Regions from separate parts of the Micromonospora sp. NBC_01638 genome, predicted to be linked through region 2. Evidence: riboswitches for the same ligand, from Rfam matches in the RefSeq annotation. Region 2 holds a riboswitch; the other holds the start of a gene.
What was found. A riboswitch is a leader RNA that binds a small molecule or an ion and turns the genes downstream of it on or off. The one in region 2 is predicted to bind cobalamin.
Positions count from the first base shown of each region.

Region 1: it holds a riboswitch for cobalamin, as region 2 does, so the genes downstream of both, metE (5-methyltetrahydropteroyltriglutamate--homocysteine S-methyltransferase) here and OG811_RS12395 (ABC transporter substrate-binding protein) in region 2, are expected to answer to the same signal.

Region 1 is NZ_CP109273.1:6,811,473-6,815,651, reverse strand. Features, by position in the region: gene metE (5-methyltetrahydropteroyltriglutamate--homocysteine S-methyltransferase) at 1-2,048, opposite strand, end outside; cobalamin riboswitch at 2,165-2,382, opposite strand; gene OG811_RS31635 (hypothetical protein) at 2,569-2,901, shown strand; gene OG811_RS31630 (transposase) at 2,868-3,119, opposite strand; gene OG811_RS31625 (ABC transporter permease) at 3,243-4,010, shown strand; gene tsaD (tRNA (adenosine(37)-N6)-threonylcarbamoyltransferase complex transferase subunit TsaD) at 4,144-4,179, opposite strand, start outside.
Region 2 is NZ_CP109273.1:2,615,084-2,619,262, forward strand. Features, by position in the region: gene OG811_RS12390 (M14 family zinc carboxypeptidase) at 1-443, shown strand, start outside; cobalamin riboswitch at 585-720, shown strand; gene OG811_RS12395 (ABC transporter substrate-binding protein) at 806-1,735, shown strand; gene OG811_RS12400 (FecCD family ABC transporter permease) at 1,749-2,846, shown strand; gene OG811_RS12405 (ABC transporter ATP-binding protein) at 2,900-3,682, shown strand; gene OG811_RS12410 (VOC family protein) at 3,703-4,179, opposite strand, start outside.

The sequences.
Region 1 (4,179 bases), 2.7 Mb from region 2:
CGTTCGTAGCCGGTGGTGCGCAGATCGTCGAGAATCTCCATCTTCGACCGGGACGCTTCGATGCTGGTGACGTCGGCGTCGAGGGCGTCGATCGCGGGCAGTACCTCGCCGAACTCGGAGTAGCACAGGTGCGTGTGGATCTGGGTGGCGTCGGCGACCCCGCTGGTGGCGAGCCGGAACGCCCTGACCGCCCAGTCCAGGTAGGCGCGCTGCGCGACCCGGCGCAGCGGCAGTGTCTCCCGCAGGGCGGGCTCGTCGACCTGGATGATGCGGATGCCGGCGGCTTCCAGATCGCGGGCCTCGTCGCGCAGTGCGAGAGCGACCTGGTTGGCGGTGTCGGCGAGGGGTTGGTCGGTGCGGACGAACGACCAGGCCAGGATCGTCACCGGTCCGGTGAGCATGCCCTTGACCGGTCGGTTCGTCAGTGACTGCGCATAGGTGGACCAGGCGACGGTCATCGGCCCGGTGCGGGTGACGTCGCCGTGGATGATGGGTGGGCGTACGCACCGGGAGCCGTACGACTGCACCCAGCCGTTGGCCGTGGCGGCGAACCCGTCGAGCTGTTCGCCGAAGTACTGCACCATGTCGTTGCGTTCCGGCTCGCCGTGCACCAGCACGTCCAGCCCGAGTCGTTCCTGCACGGCGATGACGTGGGCGACCTCGGCGCGCATCCGCTCGGCGTAGCCGATGTCATCGAGCCGACCGGCCCGGTGCGCCGCGCGAGCCTGCCGCAGTTCCGGGGTCTGAGGGAAGGATCCGATGGTGGTGGTGGGCAGCGGTGGGAGGTCCAGTCGGGCCTGCTGCTTGGCGGCTCGTTCTGCGTAGGGTCCCCGGCGTACGTGTTCGGGCCGCAGCGCGTCGAGGCGGGCTCGGACCGCGTCGTTTCGCCAGGCTGCCGGTGCGGCGGGTGGGGGAGGAGGAAGCACGCCGACGCCGTCGCGTAGGGCGCGTCCGAGGGCCACGACCTCGTCGACCTTCTGCCGGGCGAACGCCAGCCGGGCACGCAGGTCGACGTCGAGGTCGGGTTCGGCGGCCAGGTCCACCGGCACGTGCAGCAACGAGCACGACGTCGACACCGCGACGTGATCGGCCAGCCCGGTCAGTACCGCACCGGCCGCAGTGGCGGCGCGCAGGTCCGTACGCCAGATGTTGCGCCCGTCGACCAGCCCCGCGACGATCGTCTTGTTCCGCAGCGGCCCAGCGGCGGCGAGCCTCTTCAGGTTGCCCGGCCCGGCGACGAGGTCGATGCCCACCGCCTCGACCGGAGTGCCCAGCAGCGCCGGCAGCGCGTCTCCGAGGTCACCGAAGTACGACGCGACGAACAGCCGGGGCCGGTGTTCCACGCTGCCGAGCTGACGGTACGCGGCACGCAGCGCGGCGATCTCGTCCGAGGTGCGGTCGGCGGTGTAAGCGGGCTCGTCGAGCTGGACCCATGCGACCCCGGCGTCGGCCAGGGTGCCGAGAATGTCGGCATAGACCGCGACGAGGCCATCGAGTCGGTCAAACGGCCGGAACCCCTCCGGGGTGTTCCCGGTGGCCTTTGACAGCAGGAGGTAGGTCGCCGGCCCGACCAGCACCGGCCGCGTGGTGACGCCGAGGGCCTTTGCTTCGGCGTACTCCCGCACGGCCTTCTCGGGGCGGGCGGTGAACACCGTGTCCGGGCCGATCTCCGGCACCAGGTAGTGGTAGTTGGTGTCGAACCACTTAGTCAGCTCCAGAGCCGGTTCCCGCTCCGTACCGCGCGCCATGGCGAAGTAGGTGTCCAGGTCACCGAGGCCGAGGTGGCGGAAACGGTCCGGGATCGCGTCGATCAGGACCGTGGTGTCGAGCACCTGGTCGTAGAACGAGAACGTGTTCGACGGAACAGCGTCCAGACCGGCGTCGCGCAGCGAGCGCCACACCTCTGCGCGCAGGCCGGCTGCGGTCTCCTGTAGAGCGGTCGCATCGATCCGGCCCGCCCAGTAGGACTCGACGGCGTGCTTGAGTTCCCGGTGCGGACCGATGCGGGGGTAGCCGAGCACGGTGCTCAGCCCGAACGGTGTGGTCACGAGACGGGTGTCCTTCCCTCGAGGTCGACCCTCGACCACACGGGAAGAACGGCAGGGCACCGGCTGACGACCGGGCCTCGCCCAGGCCCTCCCGAGAGGCCGGTGGCGGCGTACGCGGACGCGTACGCGGTGCGGGCAGGTCTTCGGACTCGCGGGCGCGACCGGCGTGAACCGATCTCCTACTGGCCGTCGCTTCCCAGACGCTCACGCGTCCAGTGCGTATGACGGCTGTCGTTCCCACTCACCGCTGCGGGGCAGTCCCGGTCTTGCACCGGGTTCCCTCTTACGACGCCACACCATGATGGTGCGGCGAACCAGCACTGCCGACCATCGTACGGCCTGCGAGCTGATTCCCCGGGCCGCAGTCATCGGCAGCTTTTCCTGTCGTCCGTCCAGCACCGGACCGGTCGGGAGTCCGGGTGCCCGGACTCCCGACCGAGGCCCGCTACGGCGGGGAGATGGACGGCGCCTGCCCGGAGCCGAAGCGCCATCCTTCGACAGTGCCCTGCGCGGGGTTGTAGTGACTGGGTTCGCGTTGGGCTACACCACTCCGACCCCGTTCCCCAGCGACCGCTCCTACGGTCAGGTGCGCTCGGTTCTGGGGTCCAGTGCCATCACCGGGTTGTCCGGCCCTTTCGAGGTGGGCGAGTTTGCTGTCGCGCCGAATGCCCGCCGCGGTGGTCTCGGTCGGCGGCTACTCGACACTCTGGTTGGTGACCGTCCGGCGTGGCTGCTGACCGTGCCGACGATCCCCGGAACGACGGCCTTCTATGACGCTGCCGGGTGGCAGAGGTTGGGAACCGGCGAGGGCATCACGATCTACACGAACGTGCCCCTCGCGCCGAGCGGCTGACGGGGGGCCGCTGGGGCCAGGCAGTAGTGCGCCGCGCAGCACGGCGGACGGGTCGGCGAGATGTCTGTCAGCGCGGCACCGCAGTACGAGGCGATCGCGGACTCCGACCGGAATCTGCCGACGACGCCGGCGCGGGCCAGGTTCTTCACCGCGGTCACGTTTCCGATGCCGCGTAGCTCGGTGAGGGTGGTGCCAGAGGCCGTGACGGCGGCGGTCAGGGTTGTTGTTGCCTCGGTGATGCGCCGGTCGAGGCGGCGGACTTTGCTGAGCAGGTCCTGGCGACCTGCCCCTTAGTGAGGCGGCCCCTGCGCCCCTGGCTGGGCTGGACGGACAATGATCGAATGTCCTCGACGATGCTCGTGGTCGGTCCGAAGCTCGGCGTTGCGCTGGTCGTGCTGGCCCTCGTGGCGGCGATCGTGGTGACCCTCGGGAAGCTGGGCCACGGTCGGCAGGTGCTGGTCGCTGCTGTTCGTGCTGCGATCCAACTGGGTGCCGTGTCGTTGCTGATCGCGGGCATCGTGGTGTCGCTGTGGGCCACGGCCGCGTTTGTCCTGCTGATGTGTGGTGTGGCTGCGGGCACGTCCGGTCGGCGTGTCACGGGCGGCAGCCGGGGGTGGTGGGCCGGTGTGCCGATCGTGGTGGGCAGCATGGCGGTGGTGGCGGGGCTGCTGTTGGCGGGCTTGGTGCCGATGCGTGGCATCGCGATCATCCCGGTCGCGGGGATTCTGATCGGCGGGGCGATGACTGCGACCTCGTTGGCCGGGCGGCGGGCGGTGGACGAGCTGACCAACCGGCGTGGCGAGGTGGAGGCTGGCCTGGCCCTGGGTTTGCTGCCTCGTGATGCCGTGCTGTTGGTGTGCCGTCCGGCGGCCGGACAAGCGTTGGTCCCGGCACTCGACCAGACCCGGACGGTGGGCCTGGTGACCCTGCCCGGCGCGTTCGTCGGGGTGCTGCTGGGTGGAGCGAGCCCGCTCGCCGCCGGAGTGACGCAGTTGGTCGTTCTCGTCGGGCTCCTCGCTGTGGAGGCCGTCGCCGTCGTCCTCACCGTCGAGTTGGTGGCCCGTGGCCGTCTCCATCCCGCCAGATTGAACCCCGGGCTCAGCCGTTGATATCGTCCGATGCCGCTACGGTCGCAAGGCACTGAAGCAAACCATGATTGCCAGCGCGCTGTCGCGGCGCAACAGCCGCAACGGCCGGCATGCCGGTGAACATGTCATCGCTGGCGCTGCGCCCTGGCGCTGCCTACCGGGGGTCGTGCAGTAGTGCGCCGCGCAGCAC
Region 2 (4,179 bases):
GCGCCGCCCAGGCGACCACCTCCTCGGGCGCCAAGCAGCTCACCCCGTACGCCGGTGCCAACGACCTGGTCACCGGCGGGCTCGCCGGTTCGGCGGCTGGTGACTACGACGTCGATGGCGGCGTGACCAGCGCCCGGTCCCCGGCGGTGACCCTGCCGTCGTCCGGCACGCTGACCCTCTCCCTGGCCTGGTACCTGGCGCACGGCTCGAACGCCTCGTCGGCGGACTACCTGCGGGTGAGCGTGGTGCACAACGGCGGCACCACAGCGCTGCTCACCCAGGCCGGCGCGGCGACCAACCGCAACGGCAGCTGGGCGGTGGCGAACCTCAACCTCACCCCGTACGCCGGCCAGTCGGTACGCATCCTCGTCGAGGCGGCGGACGCCTCCGGAGCCAGCCTGGTGGAGGCGGCTGTGGACAACGTCACCATCACCTCCTCCTGATCGGGTGGGGCCCCGTCCCACCCCCCGACAGGGCCCCACCCCCCTCCCACCCCCTCCCGCCCCCTCTCCCCGCGCTGATCTAGGGCATATTGTCGTGATCTGAGATCAACTCACGCCGATATGCCCTAGATCAACAGGCTGGTCTCAGCGATGCGCTACCGTCTTAGCGACCAGTCCGCAGCGAAGCCGGTGCGAAACCCGGCGCTGTCCCGCAACTGTGATGCCCCACCGACGGTGGGGACGAGCCAGGTCGCCTGCGGATCGGTCGCGAAACGCGCTCTCGAGGAAGGGCGCCTCGTGGGCGGGCGTACGAAAGTCCCTGTCGGCGAAGCACCACACTCCTCGACCGACAGGAGGCCCCCATGTTCAGACGTACACCTCGGCTCTTCGCCGCAACCCTCGCGGTCGCCGCGCTCGTCCTCGGCGCCTGCGCCGAGAAGGCCGACGACCAGCCGAGCGCGGGCACCGCAGCCGCCGCCTACCCGGTGACGGTCGGTGCGCTCACCCTCGACAAGCGCCCCGAGAAGATCGTCTCGCTGGCGCCCACCGCCACCGAGATCCTCTTCGCGATCGGTGCCGGCCCGCAGGTGAGCGCCGTCGACGACCAGTCCAACTACCCGGCCGACGCGCCCAAGACCGACCTCTCCGGTTTCCAACCGAACGCCGAGGCGATCGCCGGCAAAAACCCCGACCTGGTGGTGCTCTCCGACGATCGGAACAAAATCGTCGAGCAGCTCGGCAAGCTGAAGATCCCGGTCTACCTGACCCCGGCGGCGACCACCCTGGACGACTCGTATCGGCAGATCACCGAGCTGGGCACGCTGACCGGGCACGCCGACCAGGCCACCGACGTCGCCACCCGGATGAAGGACGACATCGCCAAGCTGGTCAAGGACCTGCCGCAGCGCACCGAGAAGCTCACGTACTTCCACGAGCTGGGTCCGGAGCTGTACAGCGCCACCAGCAAGACCTTCATCGGCTCGCTCTACAGCCAGGCCGGTCTGACCAACATCGCCGACCCCGCTGACGCGGACGGCAAGAACGCTGGCTACCCGCAGCTGTCCCAGGAGTTCATCGTCAACGCCGACCCGGACTTCGTCTTCCTGGCCGACTCCAAGTGCTGCCAGCAGAACGCCGACTCGGTCAAGGCGCGCAGCGGCTGGGCCGGGCTCACCGCGGTGAAGAACAACCAGGTCGTCACGCTGGACGACGACATCGCCTCCCGCTGGGGTCCGCGGGTCGTGGACCTGCTCCGGGTCATCATCGACGCGGTAGCCAAGGTGCCCGCGTGACCGTCTTCCCTCGGTGACCGGGTCACTGTCCGTGGCCCGGTCCGCCGGGCCACAGTCGGTGGCCCGGCCTGCCGGGGTACGCCTGGGCTGGCTGGTCGCCGGGGTGTTCGCGGTGCTCGTCGCGCTCGTCGCCGGGGTGTCGCTCGGCCCGGTGAGCCTGCCACCGGGCAGCGTCGCCGCCGAGCTGCTCAACCTGATTCCGGGGTTGCACCTCGACAGCGGGCTGTCCGAGCGGGAGATCGCGATCGTCACCGAGCTGCGCCTGCCCCGGGTGGTGCTGGGTCTGCTCGTCGGCGGCCTGCTCGCCCTCGCCGGCGGCTGCTACCAGGGCGTGTTCCGCAACCCGCTGGCCGACCCGTACCTGCTCGGTGTGGCCGCCGGCGCGGGCCTCGCGGTGACCGCGGTGATCGCCCTCGGCGGCGCCGGCCGGCAGGGCGCGATCTCCGGGCTGCCGATGACCATCCCGCTGGCCGCGTTCGCCGGTTCGCTGCTCGCCGTGACGATGACCTATGTGCTCGGCGCGGCCGGCGGGCGGAGCGGCTCACCGGCGATGCTGATCCTGGCCGGGGTGGCGGTCTCCGCGTTCCTCTCCGCCGGGCAGACGTACCTGCTGCAACGACACTCCGACAGCATCCAGCCGGTCTACTCCTGGCTGCTCGGCCGGCTGGCCACCGCCGGCTGGCACGACGTGCTGCTGGTGCTGCCGTACGCCGCGTTGACCACCGTGGTGGTGCTGCTGCACCGCCGCGAGCTGGACGTCCTCGCGGTCGGCGACGACGAGGCGAGGAGCCTGGGCCTGCACCCGCAGCGCACCCGCTACCTGCTGATCGCCGCCGCTTCCCTGGGCACCGCGGCGGCGGTCTCCGCGACCGGCCTGATCGGCTTTGTCGGCATCATCGTGCCGCACACCGTCCGGCTGCTCGCGGGGTCGAGTTACCGGGTGATCCTGCCGTTGTCGCTGCTGTTCGGCGGCGCGTTCCTGGCGCTGACCGACGTGGTGGCCCGCACGGCCGCCGCCCCGGCTGAGGTGCCGATCGGAGTGGTGACCGCCCTACTGGGCGGCCCGTTCTTCGTCCTCGTGCTGCGGACCGCCCGGCGGGTGCTCACGTGAGCCCCGAGACTGCCGCTGGTCCGTCCGCTGTCGGCCGGTTTGTCGACGGCGGCGTGCCGGCGGTCGAGGTGCGGGGGCTGCACGTCAGCCTGGACGGCACGCCGATCCTCACCGGCGTCGACCTCACTGTCGCCGCCGGCGAGTGGGTCACCGTGATCGGCCCGAACGGCGCCGGCAAGTCGACCCTGTTGCGCGCCGTCGGCGGCCTGCTGCCCGCGCCGGGGGCGATCACCCTGTTCGGTACGCCGAGCGCCGCGCTGCGCCGCCGGGACCGCGCCCGGGTGGTGGCCACGGTGGCACAGTCCCCGGTGGTGCCGCCCGGCATGTCGGTGCTGGACTACGTGCTGCTCGGCCGCACCCCGTACATCTCGACGTTGGGCCGGGAGTCGACCGCCGACGTCGATGCCGTGCACGAGGTGCTCGACCTGTTGGACCTGAGTGGCTTCCATCGCCGCGAGCTGGCCACCCTCTCCGGCGGCGAACGGCAGCGGGTGTTCCTCGCCCGGGCACTCGCCCAGGGGGCGACGCTGCTGCTGCTCGACGAGCCCACCAGCGCACTTGACATCGGCCACCAGCAGGAGGTGCTGGAGCTCGTCGACCAGTTGCGCCGCGAGCACCGCCTGACCGTCCTCGCCACGATGCACGACCTCTCCCTGGCCGGCGAGTACGCCGACCGGATGGTGATGCTCGCCGACGGTCAGGTGGTGGCCGCCGGGACTCCACACGAGGTGCTGACCGAACACCTGCTCGCCACCCACTACCGGGCCAGCGTCCGGGTCGTCCCCGGCGCCCACGGCCCCCTGGTGGTCCCCGTCCGCCCCAACCCCCACCGCTGACGCCCGAGGTGCCGGGCAGGTCAGGGGCCAAGGTCGATGACGGAGAAGAGGGCGCCCTGGGGGTCGCGTAGGGCTGCGAACCGGCCCGCCGGGATGTCACGGGGCGGGACCAGGATCGTCCCGCCCAACTCGGCGGCGCGGGCCGCTGCGGCGTCCGCGTCGGCCACCGCGAAGTACACCGTCCAGTACGCGGGCAGGTCGGCCGGGAAGTCGTCGGCCAGCGGCGGCATCATGCCGGCGACGATCTGCGTCCCGAGCCGCCACCCGGTGTAGGTCATCCCGCCGACCGGCTGGTCGTCCGGCTGCCAGCCGAACACCAGCTCGTAGAAGACCTTCGCGCCCTCGGGGTCGGGGGTGACCAGCTCGTTCCAGCTCATCGCGCCCGGCACGTTGAACACTTCGGCGCCGGTCATCGCCAGCGGCTGCCAGACGCTGAACGTGGCGCCGGCCGGGTCGGCGAAGACCGCCATCCAGCCCCGGTCGAACACCTCGAACGG